2 regions of the Salirhabdus salicampi genome follow, and region 1 is predicted to be linked to the other one. Evidence: riboswitches for the same ligand, from Rfam matches in the RefSeq annotation. Region 1 holds a riboswitch; the other holds the start of a gene.
The links. Region 1 has a riboswitch for S-adenosylmethionine ahead of NLW78_RS12890 (methionine ABC transporter ATP-binding protein). Riboswitches for the same ligand answer to the same signal wherever they lie in the genome.
Positions count from the first base shown of each region.

Region 2: linked by a shared signal. The riboswitch ahead of NLW78_RS02500 (LLM class flavin-dependent oxidoreductase) and the one ahead of NLW78_RS12890 (methionine ABC transporter ATP-binding protein) in region 1 are both predicted to bind S-adenosylmethionine.

Region 1 is NZ_JANBWE010000004.1:193,344-201,483, forward strand. It holds gene NLW78_RS12885 (M36 family metallopeptidase) at 1-2,361, shown strand, start outside; SAM riboswitch class I at 2,925-3,038, shown strand; gene NLW78_RS12890 (methionine ABC transporter ATP-binding protein) at 3,113-4,135, shown strand; gene NLW78_RS12895 (methionine ABC transporter permease) at 4,125-4,793, shown strand; gene NLW78_RS12900 (MetQ/NlpA family ABC transporter substrate-binding protein) at 4,808-5,665, shown strand; gene NLW78_RS12905 (YuzK family famiily protein) at 5,894-6,034, shown strand; gene sufC (Fe-S cluster assembly ATPase SufC) at 6,358-7,143, shown strand; gene sufD (Fe-S cluster assembly protein SufD) at 7,160-8,140, shown strand, end outside.
Region 2 is NZ_JANBWE010000001.1:471,079-479,218, reverse strand. It holds gene NLW78_RS02510 (amidase) at 1-1,392, opposite strand, end outside; gene NLW78_RS02505 (ATP-grasp domain-containing protein) at 1,491-2,435, opposite strand; gene NLW78_RS02500 (LLM class flavin-dependent oxidoreductase) at 2,436-3,491, opposite strand; SAM riboswitch class I at 3,579-3,685, opposite strand; gene NLW78_RS02495 (GNAT family N-acetyltransferase) at 3,878-4,813, shown strand; gene NLW78_RS02490 (NUDIX hydrolase) at 4,960-5,463, shown strand; gene NLW78_RS02485 (short-chain fatty acid transporter) at 6,121-7,443, opposite strand; gene NLW78_RS02480 (hypothetical protein) at 7,633-8,140, shown strand, end outside.

The DNA of each region.
Region 1 (8,140 bases):
CTAGAGTCAGAAGGGTTAATATTTGAAAATTACCCATCGGTCCCATATGCACCGGATGGTGGAGAGCAAGTATCAAAATCCTTTGCAGGAGATGAACATGCATCACCACACGGTTGGTTGATACCGGGTACTGAACTAGGATTCACCACATTTGGAAACAATGCTAATTCGTTTGCTAACTGGAGTAACTTTCTTGTCCCTGCAGACGAAGCAGTACGACCAGTAACGGCTACAGGTGATTTCGACTATCTTTTCACAAATGCATGGATGAAAAAGGAGGGAGAAACGTTACCTCCTTCTTATGCAGAGGATGTAAACAGTGCTGCAACGAATTTGTTTTATCACCATAATCTTTTCCATGATTATCTTTACAATCTTGGATGGACTGAGGAAGCAGGGAATATGCAACTCTCTAATTACGGTAATGGTGGATTAGAAGGTGACCCAATATTAGGTCTTGTACAGGCAGGTGCGACTACAGGTGGGGCACCGACCTATACAGGGCGAGATAATGCTTATATGTTAACATTGCCGGATGGTCTTACTTCATGGAGTGGCATGTTTTTATGGGAGCCGATTCCAGGCGTATTTGAAGGGAAATACGCAGACGGTGATTATGATGCCGGGGTTATATATCATGAATATTCGCACGCACTTACAAACCGTTACGTTGCAGGTGGAGAAGCTTTAAATAGTTTCCAATCTGGAGCTATGGGAGAAGGGTGGGGTGATTTCCTAGGCATGCACTACCTTGTGAAAGAGGGTCTTCAAACTGATCCAGTAGTAGGTGCATATGTAACAGGTAATGCTGAACGTGGAATCCGAAACCACGCTCTTGATAAAGCTCCATATAATTACGGAGATATTGGTTATGATATCACTGGACCTCAAGTACATGCTGATGGAGGTATATGGTCAGCCATATTGTGGCATGTCCGTGAAAGTTTAATTGAGGCATACGGAAAGTCAGAAGGAGAAGAAGTAATTGAGCATATTGTTTTAGATGCGATGCCTATTTCGGTACCTGATCCTTCTATGGTTGATATGAGAACGGCAATCGTGACAGCGGCGTTTGAACGATACGACGGAAAATACAATGATGTAATTTGGAAAGCATTTGCACAACGTGGTTTAGGTGATGGTGCATACTCTAATACAGGAGACGACACAGACCCAGTTCCATCCTTTGCATATGAGGGTGATTATAATGGCTTCCTTCGTGGAGAAATTGTGAATGCCACGACAGGAGAGCCAGTAGATAATGCAAGGGTAATTATTGGCCAATATGAGGCAAGAACTTCTGCTGCGGCAGTTACAAGTGAAACAGGTGGATTTGCACTTCCAATGGTCGAAGGGGAGTACGACGTAACAATACAGGCGAAAGGCTATGGTTCTACTACTCTTACTGAAAAGGTTAAGATTAAAGCTGGTAAAGCAAACTCTCTTAAAATCTCATTAGCACCAAACGTCGCTTCTTCTTTTAATGGAGCAACCATTCTACAGGCAGATGACCCATCCGATAGCAACCCTGCCAAACTGGCAATTGATGATACTGAAGCGAGCGTTTATGCAACAGAAGAAAAAGAAAATGGCTTCAATCGTACAACGTTTAGTGTCGACTTGGCTGGGGATGAGGCAGTCAAAGTTTCTCGTGTTCAAGTAAGTGCCTTTAAGGATGTAGCGAACTCACGCTTTGCTACTTTGAAAGATTTCAAAATACAAATATCGGAAGATGGATCGAATTGGACAACGGTCGTTGAAGACCGCTTTACGTATCAAAAGCCACGTCCAGCTGCACCTGACTTACACTATAAAACGTTTGATCTTAAAAAACCAACAAAGGCGAAGTTTATAAGGTTAGTAGCTAACAGTACGCAAGACAATAGTAAAGGTTTTGTACAAGTGGCAGAATTACAAGCCTTTACGAAAAATGGAGCAGCAGTCGAACCTATTGATATTCCACCATCTGAGCCATTTACTGCGAACGGAACAGTTGAGATTGGAAATCCAGGAACAGGAATTGGGTCATTAGGGGGCGTTCCTGCTACGTTAGCTGTTACAGAGAATGAATTTGTTACAACACAGAATCCTAATCCAGCTTCACAAGGTGCAGATGGGTATGTAGTAACCCTTCCGCAACAATACGGTGATGGGTTGCATAACTTTACGTTAAAAGCAAATGATAGTTCCAATGATTTTGATGTATTCTTTTACAATAAAGATTTCGAAGTTATCGGTGGCGTAGCAACTGCATCCGGAAATGAGTCAGGAGTTGTACCGGGAGGAACAAAATACATTTATGTCGGTTTATGGTCTGGTGCGAATGGGGCGTTTGATTTAACGGTTACTAGATCCTATTAGCATCAAAATCTATGACCTTTAGCTAAAATAAAATAGATATTCATTAGGATAGTTAGCCCAAAATAATGGCTAACTATCCTTTTTTGCACAATTAAGTGAAATATTTTAAATGCTTAGTTAATAAAGTAATAAGATTGATTTCACTTTTCCGCTTAATACCATAATATCAGTATGTCCACTTTGTTTGAGCCCGTGCGCAAATCGCGAACCAGTTCTACGGGAGGACTCCCTTTTTTCTGCGTAATTTTGAATTATTTCCCCGGAAATCGAGGGAACTCCCTATTTTTCGTCACATAATTGTTGTTGACATCGGTTGTATTTGAGATATAGTATACTGATAATCTCATATTTATCTCATCATGAGAGGTGAAGAGACTAACCTTGAGAAATAAGGAAAAGTGGTACGACAACCCCACTTAATTTCACAATGTTGGCGGAGATTAAATAAATTACAAAGTTCTTTCTTGTGGTAAAGAGATGTTATTTTTGTTGACAACTACTAACAAAGGGTGCTAAAATCTCTTTTGTGAATCAAATAGAATCATATAAATTTCATATATATTCTCTTATCAAGAGAGGTGGAGGGACTGGCCCTGTGAAGCCCGGCAACCATCAAACAAACGTTTTGTTTGAAAGGTGCCAATTCCTGCAAAGTCATTGACTTTGGCAGATGAGAGAACAGCGAGCGTATACATACGCCTTTCTGTTCTCCTGCGAACAGAAAGGTGTTTTTTTATGAGGAGGTACCAAAATGATTTCTATAAAAAATGTTTCAAAAACATATCAAAGTAATGAATCTGAAGTTTTAGCTGTTGATAATATCAACTTAAATATTAATAAAGGTGAAATTTTTGGTGTAATTGGATTTAGTGGTGCTGGAAAAAGTACGTTTGTCCGGTTACTCAATAGACTAGAAGAGCCGACAAGTGGCGAAATTATCGTTGATAATCAAAGCATAACCACTTTGAGCCCACGAAAATTACGGAAAGAACGCCAAAAAATCGGCATGATTTTCCAACACTTTAATCTCCTTTGGTCTAGAAACGTTTTAGAGAACATTATGTTACCACTTGAGATAGCAGGTACACCAAATCGAGAAGAAAAGGCTCGGGAGTTAATTCAACTGGTTGGACTTTCAGGAAAAGAAAAGTCGTATCCTTCTCAACTAAGTGGTGGGCAAAAACAGCGTGTCGGAATTGCGCGTGCACTGGCGAATGATCCAAAAGTGTTGTTGTGTGATGAGGCTACGTCCGCATTAGATCCACAAACAACAGATGACATACTAGATTTACTCGTTGATATTAATAAAAAATTAGGGTTGACGATTATTTTAATTACCCACGAGATGCATGTCATCCAAAAAATCTGTCATCGTGTAGCTGTTATGGAAAATGGTCAAGTTATCGAACAAGGTAAAGTTTTAGATGTGTTTATGCATCCAAAAGAGAATACTACGAAACGGTTTGTACAACAAGTTATGACACAAGAGCCGAACGACGACACACTAGACACAATTATTAAAGGTTATACATCAGGGAAAGTCTTGAAGTTGCATTTTATCGGCGAAGATACCAATCGTTCCCTCATTAGCCAATTAGCTAAACAATTTGAGGTCGATATTAATATTTTGCAAGGCAACATTAGTCAGACACAAGAAGGGGTTTACGGGTCATTGGTTATTCATATAGACGGACATGAAAAGGATATCGAAGCAGCCTTGGATACGATCACAAGTACATCAGTAGAAATTGAGGTGATATCCGATGTTGAATGATTTATTTCCTAATGTAAATATGGACGATTTATGGACAGCTACTTATGAAACACTATATATGACCGTTTTATCTGTCATTGGAACATTAATTTTAGGTGTTTTACTAGGATTATTATTGTTTTTGACGGCGCGTGGAGGGATTTGGGAAAACCAAATTATCAATTTTATTACTGCAACATTAGTTAATGTTTTTCGCGCGATACCGTTCATTATATTAATACTGCTTCTTTTCCCATTTACAGATTTCTTAATGGGAACGATAAGAGGACCTAAGGCTGCTTTGCCAGCTTTAATCATCGGGGCATCCCCCTTTTATGCCCGCATGGTAGAAATAGCATTAAAGGAGGTGGACAAAGGGGTTATTGAAGCGGCAAAGGCGATGGGAGCAAAATACCGCACGATTATTTTTAAGGTATTGTTACCTGAATCGATGCCAGCCTTAATTTCTGGTCTTACGGTAACAGCGATAGCTTTGATTAGTTACACAGCTATGGCTGGTGTAATAGGAGCTGGTGGTCTAGGAGACTTAGCATACCGTAAAGGCTTCCAAAGATGGGATTTTGATGTTGTATTTGTTTGTACTGTCTTTATTGTTGTTATCGTATTTATCTTCCAATTTATTGGGGATATTACGTCAAGAAAAATAGATAAACGCTAAAGGAGAGAAAATCAATGAAAAAACTATTAACAGTATTATTAACAGCACTATTTGTACTTGCTTTAACTGCTTGTGGGTCATCAGAAGATAATGCAGGGAATGGCAACGAAGGAAACGGTAATGGAAACGAAGAAGAAACAACAACTATCACAGTAGGTGCGACAGCTGTTCCCCATGCTGAAGTATTAGAGGAAGTAAAGCCTCTTTTAGCTGAACAAGGTATTGAATTAAAGATTGAAACGTATCAGGACTATGTTTTACCTAACCAAGACCTAGATAACGGAACGTTGGATGCGAACTACTTCCAGCATATTCCTTACCTTGAGCAACAAAAATCAGATTTCGGTTATGATTTCGTAAATCTTGGCGGTATTCATATTGAGCCGATCGGTATTTACTCTGTAAACCACACTAGTGTTGACGCGATTCCTGATGGAACTGCTGTATTGATGAGTAATTCTGTAGCAGATCATGGTCGTATCTTATCTCTTCTGGAAGTGGCTGGTTTGATTAAACTTAAAGATGGTATCGATAAAGTAAATGCTACTGAGGAAGATATTGTTGAAAATCCTAAAAATCTTGACTTTGATGCAAGTTATGACGCTGGTTTCTTACCTCAATATTATGAGCGTGAAGAAGATACATTAGTAGCAATTAACACAAACTATGCAATCGAAGCAGACTTAATCCCGGCAGAAGATGCACTTATTTTAGAAGGATCTGAATCTCCATATGTTAACGTAATTGCTGCTCGCAGTGAAGATGAAAATAACGAAGCATTGAAGGCACTCGTTGAAGCATTACGTTCTGAAGATATCCAAAACTTCATCAATGAAAAATATGAAGGTGCGGTTGTACCAGTAAACGAGTAATGAGAAAATTATAGCTATTAGAAGGATATAACTTCAATTATAAAGGAAGGGGATGTAACTATGACATATAGAGTTACATCCCCTTTCACGTATATATAAGGGATATATTGCGCTTTGTATTTCGGATTTTGGGTATGCTAAAATTTAAGACGTAAATTATAAGAAAGGAATGATTTTGTTATTTCTGACCATCTTGATTTAAATTACACGTCTGAAATGGAAAAGGCTATGCAACAATCACACGGAATGGGATATGAGGAGTATAGCCGAAAGCTGACAAAGCGGATTGAAGTTGAGAAGAAGAGACAGAAGGAACATCGGGAGATGCAACAAATGATAGCGAAAGTTGACCAGCAACTACATCGATAATATAAATAAATAATTTGGGGAGACACTTGTATAGAAGTAGGCAAGTGTCTCCCTTTTTTCATACTAAAAGAAATGTTAAGCTGGCTGTATCTTTATAAGGAAATTTTCTTTATAATGAGTATAAATTACATCTTAAAAATGTATGTAAATAAATAATACATATAATTGTAGAAACTAGTCTCTACATGATTACGGTGACGTATATTTATCTGTGGTCTATAAGTTGAATCTAGATTCTATATGTTATAAGATTGTAATGAGAATAGAGTGAGAATATAGGTTCACTTACATTTAAGTAATTTTATAATATTGGAGGTATCTTTATGGCAGGATCAACAGTAGAAATTAAAGATCTTCACGTTGAAATTGAAGGTAAAGAAATATTGAAAGGTGTCAATTTAACAGTTACTGGTGGAGAATTCCATGCGGTTATGGGGCCAAACGGTACAGGTAAATCAACGTTGGCTTCCGCAATTATGGGGCATCCGAAGTACGAGATTACACAAGGTTCGGTAACAATTGATGGAAAAGACGTGCTGGAAATGGAAGTGGACGAAAGAGCTCAAGCAGGTCTGTTTTTAGCAATGCAATACCCAAGTGAAATCCCGGGAATCACAAACTCAGATTTCCTACGTTCCTCTATTAATGCACTACGTGGTGAAGGTAACGAAATTCCTTTAATGCAATTCATTAAAGAAATGGATAGTGCAATGGATTATTTGGAAATTGATAAAAACATGGCACAACGTTATTTAAATGAAGGGTTCTCTGGCGGTGAGAAAAAACGTAATGAAATTCTTCAGTTGATGTTGCTTAAGCCGGCAATTGCTATTTTGGATGAGATTGACTCAGGTTTAGATATTGATGCGTTAAAAGTGGTATCTAAAGGAATTAACAAATTACGTAGCGAGGACTTCGGCTGTTTAATGATTACACACTACCAGCGTTTGCTTGATTATATTACTCCAGATAAAGTACACGTTATGATGCAAGGTCGTATCGTAAAATCCGGTGGTCCTGAACTAGCTGAACGGTTAGAAGCAGAAGGTTATGACTGGATTAAACAAGAACTAGGAATCGAAGACGAAACAGTAGGGCAAGAAGCGTAATTATAGGAGGGGTAACATGACCGTAGAAACGAAATTACCGTTTGATAAACAATATGTCAATCAATTTTCCGAAGGTCGTGGTGAACCGGAATGGATGAAGGAATTTCGTCTTCAGGCATTGGAACTGGCAGATCAACTTCCTATGCCGAAACCGGAAAAGACACGAATTGACAATTGGAATTTCACACGGTTTAATCATGATGTTCAAGGTGATGTCATTCAAAACCTTGATGAATTACCTAGCGAAGTACGGGTGTTTGTTGATAAAGAGAATGCGAGTAACATCATAATTCAACGTAACAATTCTGTAGCCTATGCATCACTTTCACAATCATTGAAAGAGAAAGGCGTTATTTTTACAGATATACGTACAGCGTTAAACGAGCATAGTGACTTAGTTCATAACTATTTTATGCGTGATGCAGTGAAATTTGACGAAAATCGTTTAACAGCACTTCATGCAGCATTGTTAAATGGTGGAGTATTCTTATATGTACCGAAAAATGTCGTAATTGAAGAGCCTATTCAAGTTGTTTTCTGGCAAGAAGATGATGAAATAGGTCTATTCAACCATGTGCTGCTTGTTGCTGATGAAGGTAGTGAAGTTACGTATGTTGAAAATTATATTTCAACAAACACAGAAAAAGAAGCAGTGGCAAACATCGTAAGTGAAGTGATTGTGAATGACCAAGCAAAAGTATCATACGGTTCAGTAGATAACTTTGCAAAGGGAACAACAACATATGTCAACCGTCGTGGTGTTGCATACCGTGACGCACAAATTGAATGGGCATTAGGTCAAATGAACGACGGGAATACCCTTTCAGAAAATGTGACAAACTTAATGGGAGAAAACTCCGTTGCAAATGCGAAGTCCGTTTCTGTGGGTCGCGGTGATCAGAAGCAAGACTTCATGACGAATATTACTCATTACGGAAAAGGGTCAGATGCACACATATTACAACATGGTGTTATGAAGGACAGCGCCAGCTCCATT
Region 2 (8,140 bases), on a different contig from region 1:
CTTTTTCTTCCAAGGCTGAGCCCGCTCTAATTGTGATGCCACTTGAAATAATAAATGATCTTCCCCTATTCGTCCTGTTAGCATAGAGCCTATTGGCACATTACTCGACGACCAATATAAAGGAACGCTCATAGAAGGTTGTCCTGTGACATTCGCTATAGGTGTAAAGCTACAATAATTCGTGAAATTATCCAGCATATCATGAATTGGATCCCTTTGGTCTTGTAAAAAACCTATTGAAACGGGGGTTGTATTCAGGACAGGGCTCAATAGTAAATCATAAGATTGGTAATACGAATTAATCTTTCTTGCTTCTTGCTGTAATGCAATTCTTGCTTCCTCATATTGAAAAGCTGTTAGCTTTTGCCCATATTGGTATACATTAAAGGATAGACGTTCAATTTGTTCTTCACTCAACTCTTTTCCTGCTAAGCTTCCTAAATGCTTCACGACTACAGATCCACTACCAAGCCAAACTGTAATAAAGTGTTCCGCAAATTGTTCAAACTGAAATGACGGAGCTGCATAATCAACTTCGTGTCCGAGTGATTGTAACAAATTAGCCGTATGCCTGATTGAATTCTTCGTTTCATCGTCTACGAACACTTTTTCATCCCAGTCGTATGTTACACCAATACGGAGTTTTTTCGGTGGTTGATTTACTGAGGACAAAAAAGAGTGTTCCTTTTTAAAACCTGGATATGTATCAAACCTGCCTCTTCCTTGTATGACATCTAGTAAAGCAGCACTGTCTCGTACAGATTTTGTAATTGCATGGTTTACACTTAAGTGATTTACATAATCTGAATAGGGGACTTGTCCTCGGGATGGCTTAAACCCAAATAAGCCACATGCAGAGGCCGGAATTCTAATGGACCCTCCCCCGTCACTACCGTGCGCAAATGGTGCAAGTCCTGCAGCAACAGCAGCCCCTGCCCCACCACTTGATCCTCCAGCAGATAGTGAGGCATCCCAAGGATTTTTTGTTGGACCAAACAATTGTGGTTCTGTTGTCGGTAAAAAGCCAAATTCAGCTGTGTTTGTTTTCCCTAAGAAGATAATACCCGCGTTTTGAAATCGCTTAACTATTTCATCACTCTCTTTGGCTATATAATCTTTTAACATATGTGATCCAAATGTAGTTGGATGCCCTTTCACCGGATTTAAATCCTTAATAAAGGTTGGGACCCCGGCAAGCGGACTTGTTTTATAGTCAACATGCTTGGCCACCTGCTGAGCTTCTTCAAACATTGTATGAACCACGGCATTAAGAAGGGGATTCAATTGATGTATTTGTGCAATGTAATATTGCACTACATCGTAAGTTGATAGTTCACCCTGTTTGATCAAGTTGGCTATACCTATTCCGTCTAGTTTTGCAAATTCATCCATATGAGACATTATCCTCCTTACCTTCACCTATTTGTTATCTTATCATTAATGCTTAATAAAAAAACATCCTACCTCTGATGGTAGGATGTCATATAGTATTAAACATTTTTTAATTCTTCACCTAAATATTTCGCTAATTCGAGCATTCCAAATTTACCTGCTTTTGCCTCTGCATCACTATTATAGTTTGTATTTGTATTGATGTCGTATGTGAAAATTTGACCATTCTTATCTTGAATAAACTCAATGCCCGCCACTTGAATGCCATTTGCAGCTAACACTTTTTCATACTTTTCAATAATTGGACTGTTGAAGTCTTCAACTATTTGGAATTTCGGCTTTGAAACTTCTTGCTCTTCCGGCTCTTCCCCAACTGGACAAAACAAGTCATCAATCGTACATGCGTCAGCTGGACATAGTTCGAAACCTTCTGACGTATCTACTCTTACCGCATAAACAAATTTTCCTCCGACAAATTCACAGCGAGTGATATATGATTCAGGGGATTCAATATATTCCTGAATCAATGTAATTCCATCTACAGGTTCTTCAAAACTTGGTCCGTTAATATATTCTTTCAATGCAGCGACTGAATGAAATAATTGTACACCCAATCCTTTACCTGCCCTATTATGCTTCGTTATAAACGAACCTTCAAATGATTCCGCTGCTTTTACAATCTCCTCTTTTCCAACCGCAGCAACGGTTTTCGGCGTTTTTACACCATATTTTTCAAGTTCAATATATTGAAGGACTTTGCTTACTTCTAGTTGCAACGCACGACTTCCGTTTATTACTTTTCTACCGTGCGTTTCCAACCAGGCTAGAACAGAACTCGTTAATTCAGGTGCAAAACGGTTACCACGGGTATGAGATGACGCACTCATTCGACTGTAGAACACACCTTCAGGAGGTTCAGCAGTTAAATCAACTGTACCGCTACTTAATAACCACTCTTCATAAGGAAGGTTTAATTCTCTTAATCTATTCGTCAAATGTTCTGTCCACTCTTCGTTTTCATGAATTACATAAATTTTACTCACTTAGATCACCTCTTCGTTTTTTGCTTTTAATTGTTCTACTAATGGCATAACTTGTTTTGAAAAACGTTCCATTTCTTCCAGTTGCGGAGAGAACTGAAGCAATAACAAGTCCACTCCTGCTTTCTCATATTCTACAATTCGCTTTGCAATTTGCTCAGGTGTTCCTACTAACTTAGGGCGCAAGCCTCTATTTGAAACAGAATAATCTTGTAATTGAAGCTTCTGTTCAAGTTGTGATTTTGTTGTAAAATCTTTAAATCCTGCATAACCGCTAGCATCTTTTACGTCGGTTATTCGTGCTAACTCTTCCTGTGCCTCTTCCTCAGTATCGCGGCAGATAACATACGCAGCCATACCAAAACTATGGAACGGATGTTGCCCTGCTTCCTGTCTCTTTACTCTCATATCTTCTATTTTACTTTGAACTTCATCTATTGTGCCACCGTGCATAACATATGCATCACAATGAGAAGAAATCACTTGCTTACCCTTATCACTTTCCCCACCGGCATAAAGAATTGGGTTTGGATTTTGAACCGGCTTTGGAGAAAGTTTAGCATTTTCTATATTGTAAAACTTTCCTTTATATGAGAATGTATCTTCCGACCACATTCCTTTTAACACTTCGATAAACTCCGTTGTTCGGTCATATCGCTCATCATGCTCTGTAAATACTCCATCGTACTGCTTAGCCTCTTCTGCCCACCAAGCTGATACAACATTTAAGGTAAATCTTCCTTTACTAATATGATCAATGTTTGCAGCCATCTTGGCTGTTACGGCTGGATTATGGAATCCCGGACGGACCGCAGTCATAATTTCAATTTTTTCTGTTACCGCAGCGAGGCCAGCAGCAGTAGACCACGCTTCCAGTGAATCCTGTTCTGGACCTTTAATATCATTTAAATATAATTCCGCAATTAAAGTAGTATCATAACCCCACTTTTCAGCGGATTGTATAACATCCTTTGCATATTCAAAAGTTGGTGGCATTCCCTCATCATCAACGTTACGTAACCAACCACCGAAAATAGGCAACCAAAATCCATACTTCATAAGATGTTCACTCCTAGTAAATGTATTATGATAATAAATAAAAAGCTCTCTTCCTATAAGAAGAGAGCATATGTATAGCTTAGACTCTTCTTATCTCCCAAGCGAACGCTTGCTGGAATTGGCACAGTATTCGACGGACGAACCCGCTGCCGAGGCTTCATAGGGCCATGTCCCTCTGCCTCTCTTGATAAGAAATTGATTTATAAATTGTTAAAGTATTATAGTGATAATAATCGAAATTGTTTTTGTTGTCAATCAATTTCGATTGGTTTAGTTGGAATTACAAAAAAGCTGCTTCGTGTAATACGAACGAAGCAGTTTACTTTAAGAAGCAATCATAGCTAGGAGAAAAAACGAATATAGAAACGAAAGGAGTTGATTGGAAAATGGACTTAAAAATTTTACTATTAACTTCAAACAATTACGCAGAAATTGTAAGAGAGCAAAAATCAGAATTGCCTGATTTAGAAACCATAAAAAGGTATGAAGAAAAATGTTCTAATGAAACACTTTTGTATAATCTAGGAGTTATAACTCCAAATGGAGAATTAGTTGGGTTTGGAAGGTATGTCTCTGGAACGTGGGATCCAATACTAAAGCCAGGATATGTTGAGGTTACAGTAAAAGTCGATAAAGAATGGCGTAATAAAGGTATTGGTAGTTGGATTCTAGATGAAATTGAAAACCGGGCCCATAAAAATAATGCAAAGGCTCTTCAAACTAATATACAAGATATAAAAGAAATGGATATTGAATGGGCTAAAAAGAAAGGCTTTGAGATAACTAATCACACATTTGAATCCCAATTGAATCTATCGTCATTTGATATGAGTCAATATGATTCTGTTTGTAAAGAGTTAGAATCTTCAGGAATTCGTTTTACTAACCTCGCTGAATATCCCCAGAATGCGGACTCCAATAATCGTTTTTGGGATTTTTGGTGGGAACTCGTTACTGATGTGCCTGGTATGCAAGAGAAACCACGTCCAGATAATGAAAGAATGATTAGCCTTGCAAAAGATTTCGATAAAAAAGGGTTTATTTTAGCTGCTGATGGAGAGCAATGGGTAGCTTTATCTATGATACTGAAAGAAAATGATGACCTCTGCTATAACTCTATGACTGGAGTTAAAAAGGAATACCGTGGTAAAGGACTTGCTTTAGCTATTAAAGTAAAAGCAATTGAATATGCTTTACATCACAATGTGAAGTATATTAGAACTCATAATAATTCGAAAAACTTACCTATGTTATCTGTTAATAAAAAGTTAGGCTACAAATCAAAACCTGGTTTTTTCGGGTTAATGAAACCAATTAAATAGCGATTAAACTAACCTCAAGAGACGAGCGCAAATGCTTTGGAGAATATTGTACTAAACGTATATAAAGCAATAAATCTAATGATGAATGAGAAAAAGTTATTGCACTAAAGAGGCAGGTTAATGGAATAAGATTAAGAGGTGAAAATTTGAATTTTAATAAAATTCTAGAAGAGCCAAAAATTAAAAATTTCATGGGCACCATTCAGAGGGAAGCAGTCAGAGCTATTTTAATTACTAACAATAATATTCTACTAGTTCAATCAAATAGAGGGGACTATAAATTTCCTGGAGGCGGAGTTGAAGATAATGAAAGCCACTATAATGGATTGATACGAGAAGTGAGAGAAGAAACTGGTTACATTAACTGTATTGTCAAAGACAAGGTTGGCATAGTAATTGAACGGAAAGTTGACGAATATGACAATAATGTATTATTCCAGATGACTTCGCACTATTACTTTTGTGAATTAACAAACGAAGAAAAACTCACTCAACAATTAGATGATTACGAGTCCATACTGGGGTTTACTCCAAAATGGGTATCCTTGGATGATGCAATTAAGCAAAATGAAAATCTTATAAAAGAATTTGAGAAAAATAGTTGGTTGAAGCGTGAGACATTCGTTTTGAAAGAAGTGAAAAATAGGTAAGGTAGCAGGTGATAATATTCCATAAACGGGGGCTATTCTTCAAGAAGGAGAATGGCTTTTCTTGTTCAAGTAAAGGGACAGTTATGTTGAAGAAAGTCACTGAATTTTCTTTGTGCTAATATATATTTAAAATAGGTTGCTTGGAGGAGTTAAATTGGCATTTTATTTTCTTTTATATTGGCATTTTCTTGTGATGATTATGTTGGTGTTGCTTTTAAGTGGATTGATTAGTTTTTTATTTCCTCGTTTGAACATTATTCTTTTCGTGCTAATGAGCGGCTTTATAGGCTATTTATATTCGGTGATTATAGAGGTTAAGGACATTGCTATTTTATCAATCATTGCAAATATTATCTTTTCTCTAATCGCAGCTGGATTGGTTAAATATATTTTTTATCTTAAACAGAAAGCAGAAAATCTTCAGTAGTTTTTATAGAAATTGAAGTCAGTTTATTTCGCTATTGGGGGCTTTAGTTGAAGAAGACAATAAAAAGAAACGCTCAGAGATTAAAAAATCTGAGCGTTTTTAGTGCCAATTATAATGTGATTTTCATTGCTATTTCTGTTTCTAAATATATTGCGTTTTAACCGACTATTTGTAATTTTGTACTCCAAAACAGAACGGTTTAGTGTAATACGAAGCAGCTTTTTCTATGATTACATAAACAATAGCCCAATAGTGATAAATACTCCACTTATGACCATGACAATGAAACAAAATCCCATAATATCTTTCGCCTTTAAGCCTGCAATAGCTAGTGCTGGCAAAGCCCAAAATGGCTGAATCATATTTGTCCAAGCATCTCCCCACGCTACTGCCATAGCTGTCTTCGCATAATCGACACCTAGATCCTTTGCCGCTTCTAACATAATAGGTGCTTGAACCGCCCATTGTCCTCCACCTGACGGAACAAAAAAGTTAACAATACCAGCACTAATAAAAGCAAAGAATGGGAAGGTAAATTCATTTGAAAATGTAACAAACCATTCTGAAATTTTCGATGCCAGACCAGAGGAGACCATCATCCCCATAATACCCGCGTAAAATGGGAACTGAATGATAATACCGCTAGCACCTTTAACAGCGTCAGTAACACTATCAATATATTTCCGCGGTGTCCCGTGTAACAATATACCTAAAAACAAGAAAATAAAGTTTACAATATTTAAATTTAAGCTAAAGCCATTTGCGAAGAAATATTTAATGATAAACCATAAACCTAATAATCCGATAATCATGGACAGTAACCAACTATTTTCTACCCGTTCAGCTGGGGTACGATTCTCCACCTTTTCAACAGTTGCTGCTGTTGGACTATCATCAAATAATGACTTATCTACATATACTGCAGTTTCTGAATTCATCATGAAGCGATTTACGATTGGAATAACGATGAAGAGTGACAATACGATGAAGAGGTTAAATGTTGAAAAAATCGTTTCATTTGTTGAAATAATCCCAATCATTTCACTTGTAAAGTGACCTTCCGTTGCAATGGTTAACGGCACTGACCCTGCTAAACCGCCGTGCCAAACTAAGAAACCACTATAAGCACTGGCAATTAATAGACGATAATCTACCTTATCAACTACTTTTGCTAACTCTTTTGCAAAAAGGGCTCCTATAACAAGTCCAAACCCCCAATTGATCCAACTGGCTAAAAGAGAGACGAGGGTAACCACGATAATGGCCTGACCAGGTGTCTTTACAAAACTTGCTATAAAGGCTAATCCTTTTTTAAATACGGGACTACTCGCTAAAACATATCCTGTTACTAATACGAGAACCATTTGCATGGAAAAGGTTAATAAATCCCAAAAGCCATCCCCCCAATATTCCACCATCTCTACTGGAGTGCTTCCTACAACCACTATTCCCATCAGAAATACAACAATGGTTAAGATCACAACAAATAAATAAGGATCAGGTAAATAGCGTTGCATGACTGCATTTGATAAATTCGTGAAACGTTTAAGCATCTAATACCTCCTTTTAAAGTCATACTCCCAACGCTTTAAATAAAGCGCTTACATTATAAGTTATATTTACATAAAAGACTCGAAATTCCTTCTTTTCATCTAACTTTCATTGTATATATCAATATTTTCTTTATTCAGTATGATAGAATATGTTTCAATAGAAATATATCAAAAGGTAGAGGTTAAAATATGACTAGCACTGAATTACATCCTATAAGCCGTTTATTCGGTTTACTATGTTATATAACAACAACGATGTATTTATTTGAAACACTATCCCCTAATGAAACAATTGCATACACGTACAGTGTATTAAGTGCTTTATTGCTTGGGGTAGCTTTTTTCTATATCTCAACTATTAACAAAATAATCGTTTTTGTATTATTACTCATAGGAACGATTTGTATCTATGTTGAAAACATGACAATCCAGCAGGCTATTCTTGGGTTTGGAGAAAACATTAAGATACTTGCTCTCTTTTTGTTAATCCCTTTAATTGGCATCTTTATGAAGACAGCTGGTTATTTGGACGCACTGAAGTCTGTCGTACAAGCAAAACTAGGAGAGCAACACCCATATCGTTTCAGTTTTATTTTAACGGCGTTCATAAGTGTTTTATTAAACTACGGGTCAATTGCCATTGTGAAACGGATAGCAGAAGAAAGTTTATCAAACTACCAGAGTAAGAAATTAACGT